DNA from 3 places in the Streptomyces sp. JK94 genome. Region 1 is predicted to be linked to each of the others. Evidence: riboswitches for the same ligand, from Rfam matches in the RefSeq annotation. Region 1 holds a riboswitch; each other region holds the start of a gene.
The links. A riboswitch is a leader RNA that binds a small molecule or an ion and turns the genes downstream of it on or off. The one in region 1 is predicted to bind cobalamin.
Positions count from the first base shown of each region.

Region 2: it holds a riboswitch for cobalamin, as region 1 does, so the genes downstream of both, ACVV2G_RS29740 (energy-coupling factor ABC transporter permease) here and ACVV2G_RS03490 (cobalamin biosynthesis protein) in region 1, are expected to answer to the same signal.
Region 3: it holds a riboswitch for cobalamin, as region 1 does, so the genes downstream of both, ACVV2G_RS04570 (ribonucleoside-diphosphate reductase subunit alpha) here and ACVV2G_RS03490 (cobalamin biosynthesis protein) in region 1, are expected to answer to the same signal.

Region 1 is NZ_JBSICH010000003.1:85,587-89,139, forward strand. Features, by position in the region: gene ACVV2G_RS03485 (cobyric acid synthase) at 1-730, opposite strand, end outside; gene ACVV2G_RS03490 (cobalamin biosynthesis protein) at 727-1,692, opposite strand; cobalamin riboswitch at 1,797-1,936, opposite strand; gene ACVV2G_RS03495 (hypothetical protein) at 2,075-2,296, opposite strand; gene ACVV2G_RS03500 (inorganic phosphate transporter) at 2,330-3,553, opposite strand, start outside.
Region 2 is NZ_JBSICH010000043.1:38,093-41,645, reverse strand. Features, by position in the region: gene ACVV2G_RS29750 (chloride channel protein) at 1-648, shown strand, start outside; gene ACVV2G_RS29745 (potassium channel family protein) at 645-1,190, shown strand; cobalamin riboswitch at 1,331-1,515, shown strand; gene ACVV2G_RS29740 (energy-coupling factor ABC transporter permease) at 1,546-2,268, shown strand; gene ACVV2G_RS29735 (energy-coupling factor ABC transporter substrate-binding protein) at 2,265-2,606, shown strand; gene cbiQ (cobalt ECF transporter T component CbiQ) at 2,607-3,356, shown strand; gene ACVV2G_RS29725 (ATP-binding cassette domain-containing protein) at 3,353-3,553, shown strand, end outside.
Region 3 is NZ_JBSICH010000005.1:36,121-39,673, reverse strand. Features, by position in the region: gene ACVV2G_RS04570 (ribonucleoside-diphosphate reductase subunit alpha) at 1-1,824, opposite strand, end outside; cobalamin riboswitch at 1,949-2,092, opposite strand; gene ACVV2G_RS04565 (GNAT family N-acetyltransferase) at 2,167-2,673, opposite strand; gene mctP (monocarboxylate uptake permease MctP) at 2,747-3,553, opposite strand, start outside.

The sequences.
Region 1 (3,553 bases):
GCAGCGAGACCCGCAGCCCGTCCTCCTCGTCGATGCCGAGCCCGTGCCGGAAGGGCAGGACGCCGTACGTCCGCCGCCCGGTGAGCCCGTGGAGCATCTCCAGCCCCGGCTCCAGCAGCGACACGTCGCCCCGGAACTTGTTGACGAGGAACCCGGCGACCAGCGCCTGGTCCGCGGGCGACAGCAGGGCCACCGTGCCGAAGAAGGACGCGAAGACGCCCCCCCGGTCGATGTCGCCGACGACCAGGACGGGGAGCCCGGCGCCCCGGGCGATCCCCATGTTCACGATGTCGGTCCGGCGCAGGTTGATCTCGGCCGGACTGCCCGCCCCCTCGCAGATCACCGCGTCATACGTGCCCCGCAGTTCGGCCAGGCAGTCCAGCACGGTACCGAGCAACTGCTGCTGCCGTCCGCCGTGGTAGCCGCGGGCGCTCATCTCGCCGACCGGTTTGCCGAGCAGCACGACCTGGCTGCTGCGCTCACCGCCCGGCTTGAGCAGCACCGGGTTCATCAGCGCGGTCGGCTCCACCCGGCACGCCTGCGCCTGCATGGCCTGGGCCCGCCCGATCTCGGCGCCCTCGCGGGTCACGAAGGAGTTCAGCGACATGTTCTGCGCCTTGAAGGGCGCGACCTTGACGCCCTGCCGCACCAGCCAGCGGCAGATCCCGGCCGTCACGACGCTCTTGCCGGCGTCGGAGGTGGTGCCGGCGACGAGGAGGCCACCGCTCATGCGTCACGTCCCTTCGTGAGTGCCCGGCGGGCCGCCGGCCGCGCGCCCACGCATACGCCGAGCGCCAGCCAGCCCACGCGCCGGGAGAGCCGTACGGCCCGGTCGATGTCGCCGGAACCGGCCCGGACGGCGCGACCGGCCGCCCCGTTGAGGACGGGCCGGTGCTCGACCCGCCCGCCGTAGGAGAGCGTCCCGCCCAGCCGCACGCCCAGGGCGCCCGCGAAGGACGCCTCCACCGGACCGGCGTTGGGGCTCGGATGCCGCGCGGCGTCGGCACGCCACGCCCGTACGGCGCCCCGCGGATCGCCGCCGGCCACCACGGCCAGGACGGCGGTCAGACGGGCGCCGGGCCAGCCCGCGAGGTCGTCGAGACGGGCCGACGCCCAGCCGTAGCGGCGGTACCGGGGGGACCTGTGGCCGACCATCGCGTCCAGGGTGTTGACGGCCCGGAAGCCGAGCAGGCCGGGCACCCCGCCCCACGCGCCCCACACCAGGGCGCCCACCACCGCGTCCGAGGTGTTCTCGGCGACGGACTCCACGACCGCCCGGGCGATCCCGTCGGCGTCCAGCGCCTGCGGGTCCCGCCCGCACAGGTGCGGCAGCCGCGCGCGGGCCGCCTCGACGTCACCGGCTTGAAGGGCCCGGCCGATGGCGGACGCCTCGCGGGCGAGCGAGGTGCCGCCGACGACCGACCAGGTGGCGGCGGCGGTCAGCGCGACGGAGGCGGTGGGGGAGCGGCGCACGGCGCGGGTGGCGGCCAGCCCGAGGGTGGCGGCGCCACCCGCGCACACGGCGGTGTGCAGCGCGCCCCACCCGCGGTGGTCGCGCCACAGCACCCGTTCCACGGCACCGGCGGCACGGCCGAACGCGGCGACCGGGTGTCCGCGGCGCGGGTCGCCGAGGAGGAGGTCGCCGAGGAGGCCGGCGGCGGCGCCGTACGCGAAGACGCGTTCGGCGCGCACGGCTCAACCCACCGGGGGGAGGGGGAGGCGAAGTGTGTCGCTGGTGAGCCGGGAACGGCAGCCGTGCATGGCGATAGGTCCTCACTCAGGGTGTCCGCGCCCTGGTTCGAAGAGCACGGCGGTGAGAGTTCCTGGCTCCCGGGGGTCGCTCCCCGGTCACAGTGGCGGGACCGCGCCGGATTCGCACCGGGCTTCCTCTCCTGCCGCCGTATTGGCTCGGGCAGTCCACCACGCCCCGCGAACACCCGTCAACCTGGCGTTGACCTGCGGCGGGGGAGTGTGCGAAGGCCCACACGCGGGAGGGGTGCGCCGGCGCGCGAAGAGGCGGGGCGCGGGACGGTGGTGATCCGTCCCGCGCCCCGCCTCACGGGGGTGCGGCGGGTCAGGCGACGATCAGGTGGATCCCGTACGCCACCGCCGCCGCGCAGGCCGCGAAGCACGCGTACGCGCCGGTGACGGCGAGGACCGCGGAGCCGCCCTGTGCGGCGGCCCGCTCCTGGCGGGAGAGACCGGTGATGCCGAGGGTGAACAGGCCCACCAGGGCCACGGTGGCCACGAGGCTGACCCCGAAGACGGAGCCGAGAGCTGCCCAGTCGATGCTCATGGAGGTTCGCTTCCTTCGTACCCGGGGGCGGGCTCAGACGGTGGTGGTGGCCGACGGGGCCTTGGAGTCGGGCGCGGAGGCCGGGACGGCGGCGGCCAGTTCCTCGGCCGCGCCCGTCGGCGGCGGCGACACGGCGGCCATCGCCGTGGTCACCACACCGGAGGGCTCGGCGTCGTCGACGACGTTGGTGTGGTCGACGACCTCGCGCCGGGAAATCTTCCAGATGGCGGCGCTGGAGGCGACCAGGAAGACCGCGACGAGGCCGGTGCCCCAGTCGCCCAGGCCGCAGACCCATTCGGCGATCGCGGCGACCAGGGCCGCGGCCGGCAGGGTCAGGCCCCAGGCGACGAACATGCGGGTGGCCGTGGACCAGCGCACCACGCCGCCCTTGCGGCCGAGGCCCGCGCCCATCACCGCGCCGGAGACCGAGTGGGTGGTGGAGAGGGAGAAGCCGAGGTGGGAGGAGGCCAGGATGACCGTGGCGGCGCTGGTCTGGGCGGCGAAGCCCTGCTGCGGCTGGAGGTCCGTCAGACCCTTGCCCATGGTGCGGATGATGCGCCAGCCGCCGAGGTAGGTGCCGAGCGCGATGGCGATGCCCGCGGACAGGATGACCCACATGGGCGGGTCGGAGTCGGGGGTGAGGGCGCCGCCCGCGACCAGGGCGAGGGTGATGATGCCCATCGTCTTCTGGGCGTCGTTGGTGCCGTGGGCCAGGGAGACCAGGCCGGCGGAGGCGATCTGCCCGGCGCGGTAGCCCTTCTTGGCGGCCTCGCCGTCGGCCTTGCGGCCCAGCCGGTACGTCAGCCGCGAGCCGAGCATCGCCGCGATGCCCGCGACGAGCGGGGCGGCGATCGCCGGGAGGAGCACCTTGGTGACGAGCACGTCGCCGTGGACCGCGCCGACGCCCGCCGAGGCGATGGCGGCACCGATCAGACCGCCCATGAGGGCGTGCGAGGAGCTGGACGGAAGCCCGACCAGCCAGGTCAGCAGGTTCCAGAGGATCGCGCCGACCAGGGCGGCGAAAATGACCTCGGGACGGATGCCGGTCTCGTCGACGAGACCCTTGGAGATCGTGTTGGCGACCTCCACCGAGAGGAAGGCGCCGACAAGGTTGAGGACGGCGGACATCGCCACCGCCACCTTGGGCTTGAGCGCACCGGTCGAAATGGTCGTTGCCATCGCGTTCGCGGTGTCGTGGAAACCGTTCGTGAAATCAAACGCGAGTGCGGTTACCACCACAATCGCGAGGATCAGCGA
Region 2 (3,553 bases), on a different contig from region 1:
CGGCACCTTCCGCCGCCCGCCGCTCCGGACGCCGGTGACTTCCTGTGGGGCGTCCCCACGGCGGCGCTGATCGCGGTGCTGGTCACGCTGGGCGGCGAGCTGGGGCACCGTACCGTCTCGTGGACGCGGCGGCACACGGCCCCGCGCACCGTCCTGTGCGCCGCGGCCGTCGGCGTCTGCCTCTCGGCGTACGCCCTGATCACCGGCCGTTCCCCGGCGGAGGCGGCGCTGTCCGGTCAGGCGACGCTCGGCCGGCTGGCCGCGGACCCGCACGCCTGGTCCGTGGGGGCGCTGGTCGCGCTGGTGGCGTGCAAGGGGCTGGCCTGGGGCATCGCGCTGGGCAGCATGCGCGGGGGGCCGATCTTCCCGGCCGTACTGCTGGGCACGGCGACGGCCGTGGCGTGTTCCGGTCTGCCGGGCTTCGGTGCGACCCCGGCCCTCGCTCTGGGCATCTCCGCCGCCGCGGCGGCGGTGACGGGGCTGCCGCTGGCCAGCGCGGTACTGGCGGTGCTGCTGGTGGGCGAGGACGCCCACGACCAGATGCCGTTGATCGTCGTCGCGTCGGTCGTCGCCTTCGTCGTCGCCCAGCTGGTGCGCCCGACCCGGCCGGCGGCGGGCGGGAGCCCGCGCGGCGAGGCGGAACGGTGAGCGAGCACCGGGCGGGCCGCCCGCGGGGCGTCCGGCACCCGGCGCGCCCCTGGCTGACGCGGGCCGGCTCCGCGGTGGCCGTGGTCGTGGCCTACTTCCTCCTCCCCCTGGACCACCTGGGCCCGCGGCGTCCCGTACTGAGCTGGGTGCTGTTCACCCTCGTCCTGACCGTCGTGGCCGCGCTGCTGCTCCGGCAGATCCACCACGTGTTCACCAACCGGACGGACTCCCGGCCCGGAGCGGTGCTCTCCCTGCTGATCGTCCTGACCGTGCACATCTTCTCGGCCGCCTACTACGCCCTCGCCAAGCAGCAGGGCGAGTTCACCGGCCTCGGCACCCGCGTCGACGCCCTGTACTTCACCGTGGTCACGCTGGCGACCGTCGGATACGGGGACATCACCCCGCGCGGCCAGACGGCCCGCATCGTGACCGTCCTGCAGATCGCCTACAGCTTCGTGTTCCTGACCGCCGCCGCGACCGCGCTCACTCAGCGGCTGCGCGAGATGGTGGTCCGGCGGACGGAGCGGGACCGGCACGGCTGACGGCACCGGCACGGCTGACGGCACCGGCACGGCTGACGGCACCGGGGTGAACGCGCGCCGGGGGGCGCCCGCGCGGACCGACCGTGTCCGTGCGGCGTGCGCCCCCTGGAGGGCCGCTTGTCACCGCCCCGGTGGGAGCACTACTGTCACCACGCCTTGGTGAACGGGAAATCCGGTGTGATGCCGGTGCGGCCCTCGCCACTGTGAATCGGGAAGTCCGGCTCCGGCCCTCGCGGGCAGCCACTGGGTCCTTGCGACCCGGGAAGGCGGAGCACGGGCGGTGGTACCCGTAAGCCAGGAGACCGGCCAAGGCGCGTCGTCCATCCACGAGGTGCTGGAGAGGGTCTGCTGAGTCATGCACATAGCCGAGGGCTTTCTGCCTCCGGCGCACGCGATCGCCTGGGGTGTCGCGTCCGCGCCGTTCGTCGTCCACGGAGTACGGTCACTCACCCGTGAGGTCAGGGAGCACCCGGAGAGCACCTTGCTCCTCGGCGCCTCCGGAGCCTTCACGTTCGTGCTGTCGGCCCTGAAGCTGCCGTCCGTCACCGGAAGTTGTTCGCACCCGACCGGCACCGGTCTGGGCGCCGTCCTCTTCCGGCCGCCGGTCATGGCGGTGCTGGGCACGATCACCCTGCTCTTCCAGGCGCTGCTGCTCGCCCACGGCGGGCTGACCACGCTCGGCGCCAACGTCTTCTCGATGGCGGTCGTCGGCCCCTGGGCCGGATACGCCGTCTACCGGCTGCTGCGCCGCTCCGGGGCGCCGCTGATGGTCGCGGTGTTCTCCGGAGCGTTCGCCGCCGACCTGTCCACCTACTGCGTCACCAGTGTGCAGCTGGCGCTCGCCTTCCCGGACCCGAGCAGCGGGTTCCTGGGCGCACTCGGCAAGTTCGGCTCCATCTTCGCCGTCACGCAGATCCCCCTGGCGGTGAGCGAGGGCCTGCTCACGGTCGTCGTGATGCGGCTGCTGGTGCAGTCCAGCAAGGGCGAACTGACCCGGCTGGGCGTCCTGCCCGCCGGCTCCGGCGGGACCCGGTCCGGCCGGAGCACGTCCGACGAGCCGGGGGCGGTGGCCCGGTGAGCCGCAACACGAGGATCAACGCCCTGCTGCTGCTCGCCGTGGCCGCGCTGGCGGTGCTGCCGCTGGTGCTGGGGCTCGGCGACCACAAGGAGGAGCCGTTCGCCGGTGCCGACGCCGAGGCGGAGACGGCGATCACCGAGATCGAGCCGGACTACGAGCCGTGGTTCTCGCCGCTGTACGAGCCGCCCTCCGGGGAGATCGAGTCGGCGCTGTTCGCCGTGCAGGCCGCGATCGGCGCGGGCGTACTGGCCTACTACTTCGGGCTGCGCCGGGGCCGGCGGCAGGGTGCGGAGCGGGCGGTGGCGACGGCGCGGCGGGACGCTTCCGAAGGGGACTGAGTGCTGCCGATCGACGCGGCGGCGCACAGCAGCCGGTGGCGCCGCCGCCATCCCGTGGACAAGGCCGTGCTCGGGCTGGGGCTGACCGTGCTCGCCGTCTCGCTGCCGCCCTGGCCCGGCGCGGCGCTGGTGCTGGTGACGGCCCTCACGGTGCTGCTGGGCCCGGCCCGGGTACCGGGGCGCCGGCTGTGGCGCGCGTACCGGGTGCCGCTGGGTTTCTGCGCGACCGGGGCGCTGCCGCTGCTGGTGCAGGTCGGCGGCCCGGACGGGTTCCTGACGGCGGCGGGCGGCGGCCCGGCGCGCGCCGGTGAGCTGCTGCTGCGCACCTCGGCGGCCTCCCTCGGGGTGCTGCTGTTCGCGTTCACCACACCGATGTCCGACCTGCTGCCCCGCCTGGCACGGGCCGGGGTGCCCGCGCCGGTGGTCGACGTGGCGCTGGTGACGTACCGGATGAGTTTCCTGCTGCTCGACTCGGTGCGCCGGATCCGTCAGGCACAGGCGGCGCGGCTGGGGCACACCACCCGGGCCGCCGCCTGGCGTTCGCTGGGCGGGCTCGGCGCCACGGCGTTCGTGCGGGCCTTCGACCGGGCGGCGCGGCTCCAGTCCGGACTCGCGGGGCGCGGTTACGACGGCACCCTGCGCGTCCTGGTGCCCGAGGCACGCGTCTCGGTGCCCTTCACGGCGGCGAGCCTCGTCCTGCTGGCGGCGCTGGCCGCCCTCACCCTCGTACTGGAAGGGCCGCTGTCGTGAGCGAGACGTGCGGGAGGGCCGGGACGGCCGCGGCGTGCCCGGTCGCCCTGCGGGGCGCGTCCTTCGCGTACGAGGAGGGCCCGGACGTGCTCGCCGGCCTGGACTTCGAGGTGCGCGAGGGGCGCGCGCTCGCATTGCTGGGCCGCAACGGCAGCGGCAAGACCACGCTGATGCGGCTGCTCAGCGGCGGGCTCAGG
Region 3 (3,553 bases), on a different contig from region 1:
GGAGTTGCGCAGGCCGGTCGCGGCGATGCGCTCGCGCAGCGCCGCCCAGCGCTCCGGCCAGGCGGGCTCGACGCCGTAGTGGTCGGGGTGCAGCACGCCCCGGGCGGTGCGGGTCTTCTCCCAGGCCGGCAGCGGGCCGTTGCGCTCGGCGAGGCCGGCGGACGTCTCGTACGCGGCGAGCATGATCCGCTCGGCGATGCGGGTGGAGAGGGCCTTGGCCTCGGGCGAGTCGAAGGGCAGGCGGAGCTGGAAGAAGACGTCCTGGAGGCCCATCGCGCCGAGGCCGACCGGGCGCCAGCGGGCGTTGGAGCGGCCCGCCTGCTCGGTCGGGTAGAAGTTGATGTCGACGACCCGGTCCAGGAAGGTGACGGCGGTGCGGACGGTGGCGTCCAGGCGCTCCCAGTCGAGGTCGCCGCTCGCCCGGTCGACGAACGCGCCGAGGTTGACCGAGCCCAGGTTGCAGACCGCCGTCTCCCCGTCGTCGGTGACCTCCAGGATCTCCGTGCAGAGGTTGGAGGAGTGGACGACGTGGCCCGGCTCGGCGGTCTGGTTGGCGGTGCGGTTGGCGGTGTCCTTGAAGGTCATCCAGCCGTTGCCGGTCTGCGCGAGGGTACGCATCATGCGGCCGTACAGCTCGCGGGCGGGAAGGGTCCTGCGGGCGAGCCCCGCCGCCTCGGCCTTGCGGTAGGCGGCGTCGAACTCCTCGCCCCACAGGTCGGTCAGCCCGGGCACGTCGGCGGGGGAGAAGAGCGACCAGGGGCCGTCGGCGTCCACCCGGCGCATGAACTCGTCCGGCACCCAGTGGGCGAGGTTCAGGTTGTGCGTGCGGCGGGCGTCCTCGCCGGTGTTGTCCCGCAGCTCCAGGAACTCCTCGACGTCCGCGTGCCAGGTCTCCAGGTAGACCGCCGCCGCGCCCTTGCGCCGGCCGCCCTGGTTCACGGCGGCGACCGAGGCGTCCAGCGTCTTCAGGAACGGGACGATGCCGTTGGAGTGCCCGTTGGTGCCGCGGATCAGGGAGCCGCGGGAGCGGATGCGGGAGTAGGCGATGCCGATGCCGCCGGCGTGCTGGGAGAGGCGGGCCACCTGGTGGAGGCGGTCGTAGAGGGAGTCCAGCTCGTCCTTGGGGGAGTCGAGGAGGTAGCAGGACGACATCTGGGCGTGCCGGGTGCCGGAGTTGAACAGGGTGGGGGAGGAGGGCAGGTAGTCGAGGCGGCTCATCAGCCCGTACAGGGCCGCGACCTCGTCGACCGAACGCGCGGTGTCGTCCTCGGCGAGTCCGGCGGCCACCCGCAGCATGAAGTCCTGGGGCGTCTCGACGACCTTGCGGGTGATCGGGTGCCGGAGCAGGTAGCGGCTGTGCAGCGTGCGCAGCCCGAAGTAGCCGAAGCGGTCGTCGGCGGCCGGGTCGATCAGCGCGTCCAGGCGGTCCGCGTGCAGCCGTACGAACGCGGCGGTGCGGTCGGCGATCAGGCCCTCGCGGTGGCCGGTGGCGACCGACCCGGTGAAGGAGGTGACGCCCTGGGAGGCGGCCTCGGCGCGGATGGCGACGGTCAGCAGGCGGGCGGCCAGCCTGGAGTAGACCGGGTCCTCCGAGATGAGTCCGGCCGCCGCCTCGGTGGCCAGTTCGCGCAGCTCGGCCTCGTCGGCGCGGGCGGACCGGCCGCGCAGCGCGGCGGCGGCCACCCGGCCGGGATCGGCGCCGGGGAGGTCGGCGGTCAGCTCGGTCAGGGTCCGCAGCAGCGCGGCACCGGGGCCGTCGGGCTCCTCGGTCGCTGAAGTCGTCACCGGAGTCGCTGAAGCCGGATCGGCTGGCGCGATGGTCACGTGGAGCACTCCCTCGCTCGGCACGGGGCCTGGCGGAGGGCAGGGGGCAGCTCACGAGCGCACACGGCGTCGCGTCCACCGGCCCACTCCACGAGGCCCGGACGTCAGGCACCCGGACCGGGACGGCACGGGCGCACTGTCGGCAGGTCCTCGGACTGGACATGCGTGTGCACCCGTGCGGAGACGCGCGGATACACACAAGTACACCGTTGCGGGACAGTTCCGGATTCGCACCGGATTCCCCTGCGGCGACAGCGAGCACGAGCATACATCTTGTGCCGCGTTCGGTGAGCACCCCCAGATGTTGTGTCGCGGAGGGGCCGCCGAGGGGTGGCGCTGGTGTCAGAGCGTCAGTTCGTAGGTGAGGAGCGTGATGCCGTCGAGTCCCGGCAGCGGGTTCCAGTCGCGGTCGGGCGTGCGGGCGAAGCCCATCCGTTCGTAGAGGCGGTGGGCGCTGCGCATGGCGCGCTGGGTCGACAGCACGACGCGCGCGCAGCCCTCGACGGCCCGGGCACGGTCGACGCAGGTCCGTACGAGGGCCTCGCCCACCCCGCGTCCGCGTGCCTCGCGGGCGACGGCGAGCATCCGTACCTCGGCCTCGCCCGGCCGGGCGATGTCGGCCATGGGGCCGCCGGACGGCACGAAGGTCACGCCGCCGAGCACCCGGCCGTCCGCCGCGGCGACCAGCACCTCGGCGGCCGCCGCACGCTTGGCGACGTTCCTCAGCTCGCCGAGGTACGCGTCGCTCTCCCCGAAGTCGAGGAGGCCGTCCCGCAGATACGCCTGCGCGGTGATCTCACCGAGGGTGTCGTACTCGTCCGTCGCCGCCTGCCGGATCACGAAGTCCATGCAGCCGAGTGTGCCCGACGGGTACGGCGGCGGGCCGCCGGATTTCTCCGACGGCCCGCCGCGTTGTCGGGGATCAGTGCGAGGTGCCCGCCGTGGCCGGCGGCAGCTCCACTTCGACGCCCGGGTCGCCCGCGTCCGCCGTGTAGTCGCCCGGCTTGGTCTCGTCGACGCCGTCGGGCGCCTTGACCGCCCTCATGACGAAGGTCAGGACCACGGTGACCAGGACGTTCAGCACGAAGGCGGTGAGGCCGATGTAGCCGATCTCGCCGATGCCGGGGATCTCGTCGGAGGAGCCGCCGAAGTGCTTCTGCGTCGGCGAGGCGACACCGTACGCGGCGACCGTGCCGTAGACCATGCCGACCGCCCAGCCGCCGAGCAGCGCCCAGCGGTGGAACCAGCGGGTGAACAGTCCGCCGACCAGAGCCGGGAAGGTCTGCAGGATCCAGATGCCGCCGAGCAGCTGGAAGTTGATCGCGACCGTCTTGTCCATGCCCAGGACGAAGACCAGCGCGCCCACCTTCACCAGCAGGGACACCAGCTTGGAGACCTTGGTCTCCTGGGCCGGGGTGGCGTCCGGCTTGATGAAGTCCTTGTAGATGTTGCGGGTGAAGAGGTTCGCGGCCGCGATCGACATGATCGCCGCCGGGACCAGCGCGCCGATGCCGATCGCCGCGAACGCCACGCCGGCGAACCAGTCCGGGAACATGTTCTCGAACAGCTGCGGGATCGCCAGCTGCCCGTTCTCCACCTCGACCCCGGCCGCGATCGCCATGAAGCCCAGCAGCGCGAGCAGGCCGAGCATCAGCGAGTACAGGGGCAGGATCGTGGTGTTGCGGCGGATCACCTCACGGCTGCGCGAGGACAGCGTCGCGGTGATCGA